Regions from separate parts of the Planococcus sp. APC 3900 genome, predicted to be linked through region 2. Evidence: riboswitches for the same ligand, from Rfam matches in the RefSeq annotation. Region 2 holds a riboswitch; each other region holds the start of a gene.
What was found. Region 2 has a riboswitch for thiamine pyrophosphate ahead of thiT (energy-coupled thiamine transporter ThiT). Riboswitches for the same ligand answer to the same signal wherever they lie in the genome.

Region 1: another riboswitch for thiamine pyrophosphate. It lies ahead of QMA04_RS11455 (YkoF family thiamine/hydroxymethylpyrimidine-binding protein); the one in region 2 lies ahead of thiT (energy-coupled thiamine transporter ThiT).
Region 3: another riboswitch for thiamine pyrophosphate. It lies ahead of tenA (thiaminase II); the one in region 2 lies ahead of thiT (energy-coupled thiamine transporter ThiT).

Annotation. Positions count from the first base shown of each region.
Region 1 is NZ_JASDCT010000005.1:58,765-64,600, reverse strand. It holds gene QMA04_RS11470 (energy-coupling factor transporter transmembrane component T family protein) at 1-723, opposite strand, end outside; gene QMA04_RS11465 (ABC transporter ATP-binding protein) at 704-2,134, opposite strand; gene QMA04_RS11460 (ECF transporter S component) at 2,127-2,708, opposite strand; gene QMA04_RS11455 (YkoF family thiamine/hydroxymethylpyrimidine-binding protein) at 2,710-3,300, opposite strand; TPP riboswitch at 3,389-3,494, opposite strand; gene QMA04_RS11450 (vWA domain-containing protein) at 4,111-4,827, shown strand; gene QMA04_RS11445 (MFS transporter) at 4,890-5,836, opposite strand, start outside.
Region 2 is NZ_JASDCT010000010.1:35,285-41,120, reverse strand. It holds gene QMA04_RS16650 (aminopeptidase) at 1-1,086, shown strand, start outside; gene QMA04_RS16645 (SGNH/GDSL hydrolase family protein) at 1,099-2,016, shown strand; gene QMA04_RS16640 (hypothetical protein) at 2,083-2,232, opposite strand; gene QMA04_RS16635 (M20 family metallopeptidase) at 2,299-3,372, opposite strand; TPP riboswitch at 3,519-3,617, shown strand; gene thiT (energy-coupled thiamine transporter ThiT) at 3,715-4,296, shown strand; gene map (type I methionyl aminopeptidase) at 4,453-5,205, shown strand; gene QMA04_RS16620 (tryptophan-rich sensory protein) at 5,317-5,836, opposite strand, start outside.
Region 3 is NZ_JASDCT010000001.1:448,025-453,860, reverse strand. It holds gene QMA04_RS02250 (MFS transporter) at 1-326, shown strand, start outside; gene QMA04_RS02245 (YkuS family protein) at 424-1,251, opposite strand; gene thiW (energy coupling factor transporter S component ThiW) at 1,341-1,826, opposite strand; gene thiE (thiamine phosphate synthase) at 1,823-2,476, opposite strand; gene thiD (bifunctional hydroxymethylpyrimidine kinase/phosphomethylpyrimidine kinase) at 2,460-3,305, opposite strand; gene thiM (hydroxyethylthiazole kinase) at 3,302-4,087, opposite strand; gene tenA (thiaminase II) at 4,089-4,772, opposite strand; TPP riboswitch at 4,893-4,996, opposite strand; gene QMA04_RS02215 (ABC transporter ATP-binding protein) at 5,018-5,836, opposite strand, start outside.

The DNA of each region.
Region 1 (5,836 bases), on a different contig from region 2:
GAGCAGAATGACCAAAAAAACTCCGGACATCCATATATCGGTGCGACCGACCCTGACCGGCCGATAATAGGCACTTCTTGGCTCTCCGGTGAAGCCTCTTGCTTCCATGGCAAATGCAGAACGTTCCGCTTTTCGGACAGCGCCTGCAAGCATTGGAATCAAGATGCGGCGCATCTCGAGCAAACGCTGCCAACTGTATTTTTTCATTTCGGCACCACGCAGTCGTTGTGCCTGCTGAATCTGGGTAAATTCGTCTTTCATGACCGGCAGAAACTGATAGCCGACCATGATGCCATATGCCATTTTAGGCGACAGCTTTAGCTGCTGCATCAGGCTCATGATGAATTTCACGGGATCGGTGGTGAAGGCGAACAGCAACGACAAAGTGGAAAACGCCATGACACGTAAAGCCAATGACAGCGCACGAGCCCATTGTTCATCCGTCACGTCAATTCCGGCAAATGACCAGATGACAGTCCCGCCTGTGTCTGCACCGAATACCACAGTGGTCCATAAATAGCCGAAAGCGCCGATTGAAAAGGGCAGCATGAACAACAGCCAGAGTTTCCATTTTGTGCGGCTCATCGTCAGCTGCAGGAGGAGAATACCTAACCAAAACAGCAGCGGCGTCCAAGGGTTAAAGAAGAATGCCAGTGCGAGCATCGACACGGTAACAAGGACAAACTTGACGGACGGATTCATGTCATGCAAAAGATTCCGCAAGACGGGACACTCCTTTCGGCGCCAGCAAATGATGCTGTTCCAGCAGCTTATCATTTTGCCAAACATCTTTTGCAGCAAATTTGCCGGTCATTTTGCCGTCTTTAATAAGCAGCACCGAATCAGCCAAGCTCGCTGCAAATTCCATATCATGCGTGATGATCAAAAAAGTTGCCCCTTCTTTTGAGCGCTGGTCAATCAAAGCAAATAGCTCAAGCAACGCAGCTGTATCCTGTCCGGAGGTCGGTTCATCCATCAACAGCACTGGCCGTTTATCCGCGAGCATGGCAGCTATCGCTACGCGCCGTTTTTGCCCATGGCTGATGGCAAATGGATGGGCTTTCTGTATTTCCTCAAGACGCAGACTATCCATCAATTGGGTTAACTCGAACGGAGTGGAGGCCCCAGAAAAAGCGACTTCCTGTTGGACGCTTTGCGTCAGAAACAGGTATTCCGGCGATTGCGGCACATAGCCGATGCCATCCGATTCTACCTTTCCGCTCGTCCGTTTATAGATGCCGCACAGCGATTTTGCCAAAGTCGACTTGCCGCTGCCGTTCGGTCCGGCAATCACCACCACTTCGCCACGGCTGACGGAAAAAGACAGCGGTGCAAGCAGTTGCCGATCTTTGATTGTGACAGAAAGCTTTTCTGTCTGTAAGGCCACTTCCGACTGGCAACTGGACTGCCGTTCAGGAAATGAAACCGGCTGCCGCGGGATGAATGGGAGGTCTGCGTCGATAGCGCCATTACAGCTCAATTGAATTTCTCGCCCGAAAAACGTGCCCCAGCTATCGAGACGATGTTCGACCGCAACAATAGTCAGGTTGGACTGCTGCTGAAGTTCTTCCAGCCACTCGACAAATTGTTTGGCAGTATAAGGATCAAGATGAGACAAAGGCTCATCTAGCAATAGAACTTCAGGGTCCATAATCAATGCACAAGCGGTTGCCACACGCTGTTTCATTCCTCCGGATAGAGATTGGATAACGGAATGGCGCAGGTGTGAAAGTCCAGTGACTTCCAAAACGGTGGTGATACGCGGTTCCATTTCATTAAACGATGCATGCAGGTTTTCCAGCGTGAATGCCAGTTCTTCTTCAACGGTCGGCATGCAGAACTGGGAATCAGGATCCTGGAAAACCGTCGCAATGCGGTGATTAATTTCACCTGGCGCATATTCATCCGCAGATTTCCCGAACAAACGGATTTCTCCGCCTACTAAACCATCGCAGTTATCGGGATAGAGGCGATTGAGCAAATACAGCAATGTGCTTTTGCCACAGCCGCTTGGACCGGTTAGGACCAGCCGTTCGCCCTGCTCAACTGAAAAGGAGATGGCGGTTAAGATTTTTTCGTCATCTTCCGGAAATTGGAAAGAAAGGTCCGTTAAAGAAAAAATTTCTTCAGGCATTCACATCACCTTTTTTCGTTCGTGCAATGGCATAGCCGCGGAGCGAACCGGTCGCAAGCAAAGCGTCGCCGATATACTTGCCGCCGATTCCGGCGATAATAGCCCCGCTGAGGACACGGATGGTGAACATCAACGCGACGAATGATGGATCCAGTGCCGCATAGCCCGATACGAAATAACCGTAGACAAAGCTGAAGACAGCTGATCCGATGCCTGCAAGCATAAGGATAAGGGTGTTAAAATGCTTATAGCCGGTCAATGCAAACGCGGCCTCAGCCCCAAGCCCTTGGATAACGCCTGATAAGATCAGACGGGGACCAACGGCATTGCCGATCAGCACTTCAATGGCAGCAGCCATGGTTTCGGACAAAACTGCAGCACCGGGTTTCCGGATGATGTACATGCAGATGATCGAGACGATGAACCAGATGCCAAACATCCATTCATAGGCAATCGGCCCAATCAGTGCGGCCCAAATGTTTGCGGCGTGGAGAAACAGTAAGTAAACGATGCCGAAGACTACTGCAAACAGGGACATCAAGACCACTTCTTTTAATTTCCATGATTTCAGCATATTAAGCGCCTCCATGGGACGGGCTGTTGATGCTCATTGATACCGTCATCACCAAATGGCGATGTTCGTCTGAACGGGCATTGGTGAATGCTTCTTCGTAAAAAGCGAAGACATCATGGATATCGCCGTGTATGCCGCTTGCGTAATGCATGGAATCGTTGAAGACCCCTTGCTTTTTGGCACGGTCGACTTCCCGGTAGATGACGGCCATATAATCCGGATTGTTCATCGGATAAAGCGCAAACTGGGAAGACACGTATTGCTTGGTGGGATCGGTATTCAACAATTCATCTTCTTTTTCCAAGTAGACGTCCCCTGATGAATCGCCGGGGCAGCCAATCGAGAAGGTGCCGGACAATGCGACATGCTCACCGGTTTTTGCAGTATGCAAAGTTAACGCTTTCGCAACATTGAATACGTGATTCTGTTTGCCGCGAATGACTGTCGAAACGTCATCCGTGTGCATCCAGACGTTTGAAGTGTCCGTTTCGTTCAATGCTCCTTTAATGACTTTGATGAAATTACCGGTCATCGGATGAAGCGAAAAGCGAAATCCGACAATCGGGCTGGTACCGCATTGCAATGGTTCCATATCAACATTCCTCCTAAAAATTTGCACAAAAAAGACCGCATCCGTGAAGATGCAGCCATAATCTACAAATAACCAAAAGGAATTATTTCAGAAATGCGCCGCACTTCCTCACGCAGGTATTATCCTGATCGAGTTATAAGGGATCGAAGCTTGCGCTTGCATCTCAGCCATAATGGGCACCCCTAGTGCAGTAAACGGTATGCGGTTTTTGTGTTCGGGTTGTTCCCGATGGGTTTAGTGTAGAGGAAGTGGTGGAGGTTGTAAAGGGGGAGTTGGAAAGAAGTATGAGGTAAAAGATTTAGTAGAGGTTCTAGATTCGCTTCGGTCGCTTTGGGCATGTCTAACGCGTTGAACCAGGAAGAGCACCTGTTTCATCGCTCCGCCCAGCCCATGGACGCGCCTGCGCTTGGAGAGTTGGTGCAATTGAACGTCTTACAGATTTTGGGGGATTTGTTTCATAGCTTCCGAGTTTAAGTGATAAGTAGATTTGAACTATATAAGTTGAACTAATGATTTGGAGTAGTCGATATTCCGCAAAACAGCTACGCTTTCCAGCGGGCTCGCGCCCAATCCTCCTCGTCCGCTGCGCTCCCTGCGGTGTATCGGTCGTCTCGCTGAGCCGCAGGAGTCTCCGCTGTTTTGCTCCATATCTTTAGCGTTTTCTCTCAGAGTCGAAGTGGTATATAAAATGCTATTTCTTTAGTTCAACTTATATAGAGTCTTTTTTGAGAATTCCATTTCCAATATTTTCTTTTTAAGTTTGTGGATTTTCGTTATACTGAAAACAGTATGACTAGAGGAGGCCAATTGATGAGTACGATTTCCCTTAAAAAGAAAACAGCGAGCATTGTGCTGGAGAAAAAACAATTGACCGGTGTTGTGGCGAAAGTCGGCATTGTCTTGGACATTACAGGATCGATGCGGAAGCTGTATCGTGACGGTATTGTGCAGGAAGTTGTGGAGCGGGTGCTGGCAGTAGCGAGCCAGTTTGATGATGACGGCGAGCTGGATGTCTGGGTGTATGACAACGAATTTTCCCGTTTGCCGGCAGCGACAGAAGAGATTTTCATGGGCTACGTAGAAAAAAACATCCTGTCCAATGACAGTGTCCACAAGTTCGGGCGAAACGATGAACCGAAAGTCATGAAAGATGTGATTCAGAAATACACGAAAGAAGAGCCAAGCGATGTGCCGGTTTTTCTGGTCTTCATCAACGATGGCGGATGCAAAGCCGGCATTAAGAAATTCATTGTGGAATCGTCCACTCAGCCGATCTTTTGGCAATTTATCGGAATCGGGGATTCGAACTTCGATGTGTTGAGAAAACTGGATACGATGGAAGGCCGCTTCGTGGATAACGCGAATTTTTTCCATGTCCCGGACATCGACCAAGTGACGGATGAAGAACTGTACAATCAAATGCTGAATGAATTTCCCGAGTGGCTGAAAGAAGCGAAGGAGAAAGGCATCTTGCGCAAAAAGCGAAAATCGCCTTTGGACTTTATTTTCCCGAATCGAAACAAATGAGTGAAGCCAAAAAAAAACCCGATGAAATCTATTGATTTCATCGGAGATTTTAATTGTCTGTGTTAATTTTGCTCATAACCGGCATTGAGTTTCCGGTTGTCAGCTTTTTGAACATCGCGGTTGATTGCCGGGCGCGTCAGCGAAAAGACGGCGCAGGCAAGGGCAATCAAGACGATTACAGCGCCAACCCAAGCGGTGCTTGAGACGGAGCCGGTTTGCGTCAAGGTGAAGCCGCCGATGGCAGAACCCAGCGCAATTCCGATCTGTAAGGCGGAGTTATTGAAGCTTTGCTGAATATCTGATGTGGCAGGGTCGGTTTCAATCAAATAGCTTTGTTGAGGCGGAGCCAAACTCCAGCTCAGTGCTGCCCAAATGACCATCACCGGCAGGAAAATGATCAGTGAGAACGTTGTCAGCGGAAGCAGGAATAAGACAACCGCAAACGCTGAAATAACGATGATGATGCTTTTCTTTGAGCCTATCGAATCGGACATGGTACCACCGATCGCACCGCCGCTCACAGCTGCTATTCCAAACAGCAGGTAACACATGCTGACCCAGAACGAGCTGAGCTGCAGGTTGGTCTCCAAAAACGGTGTGAAGTAGGCATAAACGGTATAATGTCCGGCAAGCATGAACATTGTTGCCAGATGGGCAGAGCCGATTTTGGCGCTTGCCACTGCTTTTAACTGCTGTTTGAGCGGAATGGCTGTGCCGCCGGGAATTGGCTGGATGTACCGGGCGATAAGCACCATCGAACCGACGGACAATGCCGCGATGCCAAGGAAAATCACACGCCAGCCGAAGGCATCTGAAACGAGGATGCCGAGCGGAACTCCAAGAACGAGCGAAGAGCTGATGCCCATGAAAATCAGGCCGATTGCTTTTGCGCGGTAAGGCGGTTCAACGATTTTAGCCGCAATGGTCAACGACAAGACGACAATGAGTGCCGTACTTGCAGCGGTCAACACGCGCGCAATCATCATCCACGTAAAGTCTGGACTGAAAA
Region 2 (5,836 bases):
GCAGGGGCCAAGCGGGTCCAAGTCAATTATGAAGATCCTGTTTTGACACGGACGCATTTCGAATTGGCGCCAGATGAGGCATTTCAGGAATATCCGGAATGGTCTGTCGTTCAACGCGATGAAGTGATCAATACAGGCGGGGCCTTCCTGTGGATTGACGCTGAAGATCCGGATTTGCTGACAGGCATCCCGACTAAGCGCCTGGCTGATTCACAAAAATCTGCCGGCAAAGCATTGGAGCGTTATCGCCAAGCGGTCGGTACAGATAAAGTGGCTTGGTCGATCGTCGCTATTCCTTCACCGAAATGGGCACAAAAAGTCTTTCCGGATTTGCCGGCTGAAAAACAGATGGACGCCTTATGGCAAGCCATCTTCAAAACAGTGCGTATCGGCGAAGGTGATGCGGTCGAAGCTTGGAAAAACCATATCGCTTTGCTGGAACAGCGCGCTGCTCAATTAAACGATAAACGCTATGTGAAGTTGCAGTACACTGCACCTGGCACACAATTGACCATTGAACTTCCCGACAAACATATTTGGATGTCCGGCGCTTCAAAAACGCCTCAAGGCAATCCGTTTATCGCCAATATGCCGACAGAAGAAGTTTATACGGTGCCGTTAAAACATGGAGTCGACGGCAAAGTCCGTAATACGAAGCCATTGGTTTATCAAGGCAATGTCATTGATGGGTTTACGCTGACCTTTGAAAAAGGCAAAATTGTTGAAGCTAAAGCGGAGACGGGGCAGGAACTTCTCAATGAAATGATCACTGCAGATGAAGGAGCGGCTTATTTAGGGGAAGTGGCGTTGGTGCCGCATCATTCGCCAATTTCCGATTCCGATATTCTGTTCTACAATACCTTGTTTGATGAAAATGCTTCGAACCATTTGGCAATCGGCGACTCTTATCCGACTTGCTATGAAGGGGCACGCGATCTGGAACGTAATCAACTGGAAGCCATCGGTTTGAACACATCAATCGTCCATGAAGATTTCATGATTGGCAGCGATAACATGGATATTGATGGAATCACCGCCGATGGTTCAAAAGAGCCTATCTTCCGGAACGGAAATTGGGCATTCTAAGAGGTGAATGACATGAAAAAGTATTGGATCGCGGCAGTGGCTGGCCTTCTGCTTTTCAGCGGAACTGCTTCGGCACAAGCAGAACTCAAGATTCCGGCAGCTTACATCGCTATCGGTGATTCGCTGGCGGCAGGGCAAACACCTGAACGCGAGATAGATGCTGGGTACGCCGACATGATTGCACAGGAATTGTCACGCAATCAGCCTATGGCTTTCTACTCGAAAAATTTGGCGTTTCCGGGATTTACAACAGCTGACGTATTAGACAGCATCCAGTCGGATGAAGCGAAGAGCGTGTTGGCATCGGCCAACCTCATTACCGTTTCAGCTGGAGCGAATGATTTGCTGCGCCTGGTCCAAGACGATCCGGCACAGGGATCGCTGACTTTCCAGCAGATCCAGGCAGATTTTGCACTCAATGAAGCAAGAAAGAATATGGAGTTGATTTTGGCTGAGCTGACTGAGCTCTCTCCGAATGCGGATGTTTATGTGATGGGCTATTATTTCGCTTATCCGCATGTCCGTGACAGCCAAAAATCCGGAACAGCCAAACAACTGGACCGGCTGAATGAAATTCTGGAACGTTCCGCTGAAAAAGCAGGAGCGACATTTGTTTCCGTAGACCAATCATTCGGCGATGAGGCTGTAGAAAAAATTCCGAATGCAGCTGACGTCCATCCGAATGCGGCTGGCTATCAGGCAATGGCCAATGCGTTTTTTGATGAATATCAGGCAACGTGGACAGTTGAAGATTTTGAATTGCCGCCACCGAATCCATTGACATTCGAACAGATAATGGAAGCGGAGGAGCAGGATGGTGATGGAGGGCAGGAAGAAGAGGGCAGTGAGACTGAAGAGACAGCTCAGCGGCCATCCAATCATAGTCCGACCGGTTACCTGGCTTTGCGGGAAGCAATGCCTTTTATTTAGAACATCAAAAGCAACTTATAGCCTAAAAAAAGTTCCGGCATGAATTTCATGCCGGAACTTTTTGTTTTAGCGTTTTTTTCCACGCGTCGGAGTTTGCTGTGTAGAAGCCGGTTGCCCAGCTTTTCCTTGTTTTCTTTTATTTAATACTTTACGGATAATCGGATAAGCGATGGGGCCATATTTTATCGCGGATTTCACTAGTCGTCCAATTGCCATATAAATCTCTCCAATCATAGGGTTAGTAATTAGTATTTTCCCGAATCGGGCAGTGTGCAAACATTTTTACGCTGATTGCGCATGTGCCAGCAGAATGTCTTTGTATTCATGGACGCTGGAAATCAAGACATACTCGGCGTTGCCATGCCAGTCATCTCCACTTGGTCCAAATTCAATGGCACCTTCGCCGCCGGTGACGGCTGCATAATACCGTGTATCGGCTGCACCGTGCTGGCCGAATAATACGGCTTCTTTATCAGTCGTTTCGAGAATCGCTTTTTGCAGAGTCTGGATAAATGGGTTTTCTTTTGTTGTTGTCAGCGCAGGTGTTGAACCTGAAGCTTTATAATCCATGTCGATGTTCAAGGTTTCAGCTAATTCTGCTAATTGCCGAACGATTTCCTCTTTATCCTGTCCAGGCATAAAACGGATGTCATAAGACATCTCGCACGTTTCAGGCACCACGTTATAACGGTCTCCTGCTTTAATGATCGGCAGGTTCACCGATGGCTGCTCATAATACTCAGTAGATTCTTTCCGGAATGGCAGCTCTGTTGCAGCCATATGGAATTTCATAGCGGATTCGATGGCATTGATGCCTTCCCAAGGGCGGCTGCCGTGTGCGGGCTTGCCTTTGAAAACCATATCCATTCGTAAAATCCCTTTCGACTGCAATCCGACTTTTAAGCCTGTCGGTTCTCCGCAAATAACAAAATCACCATGGAAGCCTTGCTCGACCAACCACTTAGATGTATTGCGGCCACCGATCTCTTCGTCGGTGACAATATGTAATTGAACTTTTCGGTTCAAACCGCTAGGCTCCAGTTCAATAAAAGCTTGCATCATTGCTGCAACACCCGCTTTCATATCAGCTGCGCCGCGTCCGTAAATGCGGTCTTGTTCTTCGACTGGCACAAACTGTTCTTTATGGCCAGGAACTACATCGACATGGCCATTCCAAACAATGGTCTCATTGCCTTGTCCTTTCTCAGCAGTGAGCATCAAGTAGCCTTTATTGTCGTGGACAGTAACCATTTCTCCTTTTTGTTTCAGCCAGTCGGCACAAAAAAGGAGAGCTTCATTTGCTGCTTCTTTTGTATCACTTTGAATTTTAATCAATTCCTTCAATAATTCAATCATTCATTCGGCAACCCAGAATCCCGGCTGCCTCCACCACCTTTCGGATTTTTTCACTACCATCACTTTACCCTGTCAGAGCTACTTAAAACAGCCTTGCATTAGAAAGAGGCCTTGTGTACAATACAGGTGACTGAATAAATATTTGTATACACCACAAGGGGAGCTTTAGCTGAGAGTGAACAATCTGTTCTTACCCTTTGAACCTGTAAGTTAACACTTGCGCAGGGATGTGGATGGAAACCGGCTCTTACAACGGCGCCAGGCTCTGTCCTGGCGCCGTTTTTAATATGGTTTTATTCACGGCCCTTCTGGTGATGTGCACAACACATTAAGGAGGAAGTCATGAGAAATAAAAAAGTATTGTTGATGATGGAGATTGCCATTTTTGCAGCTCTTGGATTTGTATTGGATTTTGTTTCTTTCCGGATGCCGCAGGGAGGTTCGGTCAGTCTGGTGATGATCCCGATTATTTTAATCGCATTTAGGCGAGGTGTCGGCGCGGGTGTACTGACCGGGATTTTGGTGGGATTGCTCCAAATTGTTTCCGGATTTATTTCTGTCGCGCCTTTATCATTCGGATTTGTTGTCATGCAGGTTTTATTGGATTATCTTCTGGCATACGGAGTTGTAGGGCTGGCTGGTGTCATGCGCACCAAGTATCTGCAGCATGCGCATGCCAAGCAAACCGGCAAGATGTTGGCCGCTATTGTCGCAGGGGTGTTGATTGCATCGGTGTTGCGTTATTTGGTTCACGTCATCACAGGAATCCTGTTTTTCGGTATGTTTGCTGAAGGCAATGTGGTCATCTATTCAGCGATCTATAATGCTACCTACATGATACCTGTATTCTTGCTTGCCGCTTTTGTCTGTTCCGCACTTTTTGCCGCTGCACCCAGATTAGTGGATGCCGCTAATACGAATTAACACAAGCAAAGGGCTTTCCGGGAATTCATTCCGGAAAGCCCTTTGCTGTTTAGGAGTTCGAGCTTGCTTGCTAGTTTTTTCAAATCTGCCAAGAAGCCTCCAGTTTAATTTTGTGGTATAATTCTTGAATAGAAAAGCTTGAAAGAAGGGTCTTTGATGATAGCAACTACTGATAAAGAAATTGAAATGCTGAAAAAAGCCGGCCAAATGGTGGCTGAAATTCGCGAGGCGATGAAAGCAGCAACCAAAGCTGGAGTCACTACCAAGGAAATTGACGACTTGGGCGGTAAATTATTCGAGGAGCTGGGCGGAGTTTCCGGTCCGAAATCAGAATACGATTTCCCAGGATATACATGCATCAGCGTTAATGAAGAAGTGGCGCACGGCATTCCAGGCAATCGTGTTATCCAGGATGGTGACATCGTAAATATCGATGTTTCTGGTTCATATGAAGGATATTTCTCTGATACGGGAATTTCCTTTGTTGTAGGCGAAGGGCATCCGGATAAAGAAAAAATATGTGAAGCAGCCGCATCTGCGTTCGACCGTGCGATGACAAAAGTCAAAGCCGGCGCTAAACTCAACCAAATCGGCAAGGCAGTGGAACGTGAAGCAAAAGAACAAGGCTTGTTTGTCATTAAAAACCTGACTGGCCATGGCATCGGGAAATCACTGCATGAAGCTCCTCAGCACATTTTGAACTATTATGATGCATGGGAAACGACCATCCTGAAAGAAGGCATGGTACTTGCAGTAGAACCGTTTATCTCACAGAAAGCTGAACATATCGTGGAATCAGGAGACGGCTGGACATTCATCACACCGGATCAGTCATTGGTTGCGCAAATCGAGCATACGGTGCTTGTGACAAAAGGCGAACCGATTCTTTTGACTAAACTGGATAAATAGTATTTGCATTTATAGAAAAAGGGATTCGGATGATTATCCGGATTCCTTTTGCCGATTTCAAAGCAATAAAAAACTGTGGACAAACTCGTCAAACGGAGTCTGTCCACAGAATCATTGAACTGCCTCGGCAGTTCTTTTTTTAATTAATAGAATACCGGTTAAAATGACGCCGCTTAAGAACAAGGCAGCAGTTGTCACCAGCATTTCACCTGTACCGTGTTTAACGGCGATTCCAATAAACGCCCAGATAAAGACCAGCGCAAAGGGAATATCGAAATGATGGAAACGGATATGCAGTGCCAGCGCAGTTGCAACAGTCAACATGATGACGGTCCACAGCTGGTCACTGAGCCCCCAGCCGCCCCAATTGTGGTAGGTCAACACAAAGCTGATGTTGGCGATGGTTGCCACACTGATCCATCCCATGTTAACTGAAATCGGCAGCCGTTCGGTGAACTTTCTTTCCGAGTTGCTGTATTGCAGGTAAAGGGCGATCAATGCCACCAAATAGCCGAGCATCGCGGCGATGGACCAGATGAAAAATTCATAATGCCAAAGCAGCAGCCAGCTGATGTTAAAGACACAACTCAAAACAAAGAACAAGGCAATTTTAAATGAAGGGGTTTGTCCC
Region 3 (5,836 bases), on a different contig from region 2:
TCTTCTTGGAAACCATTACGGATTTCTGGATTTTGGCAATGCTTGTGGCCACCAGCCAAGGCGGCATCCAGGCACTCAGCCGTTCATATTTCGGAAAACTGGTACCTAAAGAGAACTCCAATGAATTCTTCGGTTTCTATAATATCTTTGGAAAGTTTGCTGCAATCACTGGCCCCTTGCTTGTAGCGGTCACTTCACAAGTAACCGGCAACTCGAGCATGGGTGTCTTCAGCCTGGTCATTTTGTTTGTGATCGGCCTTGTCGTCCTTTCCCGCGTACCGGAACCAACGCCTCATGAACCAATAGACAAAGTTGCCCCGGAGTAAAGCTGTATGGCCGCATAGTTTTGACATAAAACAGCTATTATTCGAATGAACGCAAAAAGGTGCCCGCCAATCCATCTGGCGGACACCTTTTATATTGTTATTTTTTGTTTTTATCTTCAGCTTTTACAGTTACGCTGCCAGTGCTGTCTTTTTCGACAGATGCATCGCCTAATTCAACGACTTCGATGCCGCTTTTTTCTTTGTCGGCTTCCTTGTCAGCTTTTTTGATTTCTTTTTCTACAGCTTTTTCAGCTTTTTCATGTTCTTTTTGAGCTTTTTCCTGTTCTTTCACTTCTTTTTCAATCACTTTTTCTTGTTTCTTCAATTCTTTTTCTTCTTGCTTTTCTACACGTTTCGCTTTCAGCTCATCGGCTTTACCTTTAGCTTTTTCTGTAATTCCAGATGTTGTTTCTTTTGCTTTATCGGTAAGGCCACTTGTTTTATCTTTCAATTGGTTGGCCTTTTCTTTCACTTGATCTAATTTACCGCCTGAACTTTCAGCGTTCGGATCTTTCGAGCTGGCTGTTTTTTCTTTAACGATTTCTTGAAGCTCTTTCCCGCTTTTCGGTGCGAACAATAGCCCAGCTGCCGCTCCGATAACTGCGCCTGTTGCTGCGCCGGCTAAGAAACCACCGCCTCCGCCACTTTCCTTGCGTTCAGCTTCAGTAGGCTGTGGAGATTGGATTTTGCCGCCACGTACGAGGCGCTCTTCCACCTCTTCCACGATTTCATATAAGGTCCGTCCTTTAGCTTCAACAAGTGATACACTCATATGATAATCAGCTAAATCTTCCTGATCTCTCACAACAATGACGTCATAGTCGGTTGAATCTGATTTGTCTTCAAGCATTTCCGCCTGATATCCTTTTTTCTCCAATGCTTCACGTACTGATGTAAATGGATGTTCAACTGCAATTTTCACCATAATCTGTCCACTCCCTTTTAAAAGTCTATATTGCACTGTTTCCCCTCAATTGAGAATTTATAAACACCTGCAAGAAAATTCCGAGATTTTCACCATGCTTTTAAAGGATCAGCTTTCGCAAGGCGCATTGCCAATATGCCTCCTAAAATGGCACCGGTCAAACTGGAAATGAAAAAGGGCGGCACAAAAAACAAAGCGCCAAATTCAGTACCCAGCAAAATCCGCGCATAGGGCACCGCAACCAAAGATGCGATGATTCCAGTACCCACTACTTCCCCTAAGCCTGCTAACCAGATTTTCCCGAACTTCGCATACATCATCCCCGCCAACAACGCTCCAATCATCCCGCCTGGAAAAGCCAGCAACGATCCGGTACCGGTCAAGATTCGGACGACACCTGTCAAAAAAGCGATCAGGATCGCTGGACCCGGACCAAAAAGAACTACAGCGATGACATTGATGGCATGCTGAATGGGATATGCACGGGCAATTCCAGCGGGAAAATAAACAAAAGCGGAACCAGCCACTCCAATAGCGACAAACATCGCCATCAGAACCAGTTTTCTAGTTTTCATTTTCGAACACCTTCTTTATTGGCAGCTTGCAAGGCAGCAACCTGCCCCGCAATATCCTTCGCTTCAGTTATTGTTGAGATGACGGCAACTCCAGAAACTCCCGCCGCCCATACAAGACCTGCATTTTCAGCAGTGATGCCTCCGATGCCCACTACCGGCAATTCAGGAAATTCTTTTTTGACTGCCAGAATCCCTTTAACACCTGCCGGCTTTTTTGCATCAGCTTTTGAAGTTGTCCCAAATACCGGGCCCATCCCGACGTAATCCGCACCATCCTCCATAGCTTTTCTCGCTTCTTCTAAAGAATGGACAGAGACGCCCAAGACTTTCTCCTTGCCGATTAGTTTGCGTGCCTGGGAGGCGCTTAGATCATCCTGCCCGATGTGTACACCGTCTGCTCCAATTTGGCAGGCCAGCTCGACTGAATCATTAATAATGAAGGGAACCTTGTAAGCGTTGCATAATAGTTGGCAATGCAAAGCAAACGCCAGCAATTCAGTGCCCGATAATGCACCCTCACCTTTTTCGCGCAGCTGAAAATGTGTGATTCCACCTTCCAACGCCGCTTTCAATACCTCAAAAGGATTGCGGTCTCCTGAATTCCTGGATCCCATAATAAAATAAATGGAGGGCTTATCGGAAAACTTCAATGTTCGCAGCCTCCTTGCTTTCGGCTAACACCGTTTTATACGCAGCATGGTTAGTCGGCCCATGGCCTGAGCCGATATTCAAGGGCTCGCTGAGTGCAGCGTGAATAAATTGCTTGGCTGTATGGATTGCATCCTGCAATTCTTGCCCTCTAGCCAGCTGCGCGGTCACTGCCGCCGCAAATGTACAGCCGGTGCCATGTGTCTGTCCAGTCGCAATCCGCGCTGAGCGGTACAGCAGCGATTCCCCATTTGCCTGCAGCAAGTAATCTTCAGCATACTGCGGATCTGTTCCGTGTCCGCCTTTAATGACAACTGACTTGGCTCCCATTGCCAGAATCTCTTCAGCAGCCAGGCGGCGGCTCGAGACATCTGTAATGGGGATGCCTGTCAGCACTTCTGCTTCCGGGATGTTTGGCGTGACCAGTAAAGCCACAGGCAGCAAATGGCGGTTTAATGCTTCCACTGCTTCCTGCTGCAGTAAATTGGCTCCTCCTTTGGCGATCATCACCGGGTCCACAACCACATTCCTCCAGTTGAATCGCTGGATCGCGGCAGCAGTTTCTTTGATGATTTCCGGATTGAACAACATGCCGGTTTTTAAAGCGGTTATTTTAAAATCGCTGCCGACAGCTTCTAATTGCGTTTGCACGGCTTGGGCAGACATGGGATAAATGGCGGTGACTCCTGTCGTATTTTGGGCAGTCACGGCGGTGACCACAGACGTTCCGTAAACTCCCAGTTCCTGAAACGTTTTCAAATCTGCCTGGATGCCCGCACCTCCTCCGGAATCCGATCCGGCAATTGTTAAAGTCTGCGGAATTCTGCTCATCGTAATCCCTCCTGTAAATAGATCTGTTCTTCCACACCGCTATCCGTCAGGCTGGCCAAACGATTAATGAAAGCCGCTTGAAAATCTCCCGGAAGACTCGTTGATTTCGCAGCCAGCTGACCGGCGATTGCATAAAAACGCAATGCGTTGCTGACAGTCTTTACAGGGTCTTCTGGCCGGACTGCCATCGCAGCAGCCACAATGCTGCTAAGCAAACAACCCGTACCGGTAATCGAAGCCATGATCGGATCTCCAAAAGGAATTTCAATCACTTGTTTTCCATCAGTGACAATATCCGTTTTTCCAGTGACCGCTACCACAAAGTTAAATCTTTTTGCAGTGGTGACGGCAAGCTCCCGGACTTCCAGGAGCCCTTCTCCTGCATCCACACCTTTCGACTGCCATTGTTTCCCGGCTACCGCTGCGAGCTCTCCTGCATTGCACCGAAGGACGCTAACGTCAACCAGGTCCAAAATTTTTTTTACAGCCTTCTTCCGGAAATTGCTTGCTCCTGCCCCGACAGGATCCAGTACGACAGGAATACCCAGCCGGTTGGCCGCCTCTCCGGCTGTCAGCATGCTTTTCAGCGATTCTGCATGCAAGGTTCCGATATTCAATGACAAGGCCTGCGCCAAACGGGCAAGTTCAGCTGCTTCTTCAGGCGCTTCTCCCATGATCGGAGAAGCGCCGATCGCCAATAGGCCATTGGCTTGAAAATTCGAAACTACATGATTGGTGATGCAATGGATCAGCGGATTTTCACGTTTTATTTGGCTGAACATGTTACACACCTACTTCTTTAATAGTCTCTAATGCCCAGGATTCTTTTTTCCATGCCTGTTCCCAGAAATTCCATTCATAGTAGCTGCTTTTCCGGAAATGATTTTTCAGTTCCTGCCTCCGTATTTCCGGCAGTCCTTCCGCCAGCTTGTCCATGCGCGAAATCTGTTCGTTGACAAGTGAAGCAAACTCATCGGAACCGTATGTTTCAATCCACCGATTATAAATAGGGTGGTCCGGTTTGGCATGTTTCAAACGTTCACCGATTTCAAAGTAAAGCCAGTAGCAAGGCAAAATAGAGGCCAACACATCGGCCAGATCGCCTTCTGACGAACGATACATATGCGAAACATAGGCATATGCAGTTGGAGACGGTTCAAAAGCAGCCCACTCTTCTTTAGTGACTTCCAAAATTTCCATGAACGATTCATGCAATGCCAGCTCAGCACTGCAAGTATGTGCAGAATGGAATGCAAAACGTTGTGTCGTTTCCAGATCCTTGGCCTTTGATGCACCAAGCGCCTGCACTTTCGCAAAGTGCGATAAATAATAGGCATCCTGCATAACATAGAAACGGAATCTGTCGATCGGCAAGGTTCCATCTGCTATGCCTTTCACAAACGGATGATCGAAACTTGCCTGCCACAGGCTGTCGCATTCTTTTCTTACTTCTTTGCAAAATGTCATTTCTCCATCTCCCTTTTTCTATATCCAGTTGCAAGTGGCTAAGCACTGCAACTTTTTTCACAAAATAAAAACGCCGCTTCCCGGCAAAGGGAAGCGGCGTTTGCGATTGTAAAAGAAAATAGCAGACGGTCGCCACTTCCCTCCGCTGGTATGATCCAGATCAGGTTCGAAGGGTCCAGGCTTATGCCTGTCTCAGCCGATATCCGGCTCCCCTAGTGGTGTTTTTATTTGTGTTTTCGAAATCACTATAGCATAGATTCAGAAAATTCTACAGCTTTTATCCGATTTCCCGTTTCATCATCAAAGAAGTGGACGTGAGCCATATCGAATGCAAGCGTTGCCGTATGGCCCGGCTCGATAGTCGTGGTAGCTTCTACGCGAGCAATGAATTCCTGTTCGGCATAAACCGCATGAAGAATCGTTTCTGCTCCTGTCAGTTCAGAAACCGTGATGACTGCTTCAAACTCACTGGTTGGAATATTCGACAGATCTTCATTGTTCACATGAATATGTTCCGGCCGGATTCCCAGCGTAACTGATTTTCCTTCATAGCCTTCATTTTTCAGCATTTCCATCATCTGTGGTGGGATGTCCAGCATTTTGTCCCCCATCACGTAACGTCCCTTATCAATTCTTCCTTCAAAAAAATTCATGGCAGGAGAACCGATAAAACTGCCCACAAACCGGTTTTCAGGAAAATTGTAGACTTCTTTTGGAGAGCCGACCTGCTGAATCAGCCCATCCTTCATAATCACGATTCGAGAAGCCATCGTCATGGCCTCTGTCTGGTCATGGGTTACATATATAGTTGTGGTTTTCAACCGTCTGTGCAACTTAACGATTTCGGCACGCATCTGAACGCGCAGTTTGGCATCTAAGTTGGATAAAGGTTCATCCATCAGGAAGACCTTGGCGTCACGGACAATCGCACGCCCAAGAGCTACACGCTGCCGCTGTCCGCCTGACAATGCTTTCGGTTTTCTGTCTAAATAATCTTCCAATCCCAGAATAGCGGCGGCTTCATTGACACGCCGCTTGATTTCCGCTTTCTTGAACTTTCGCAG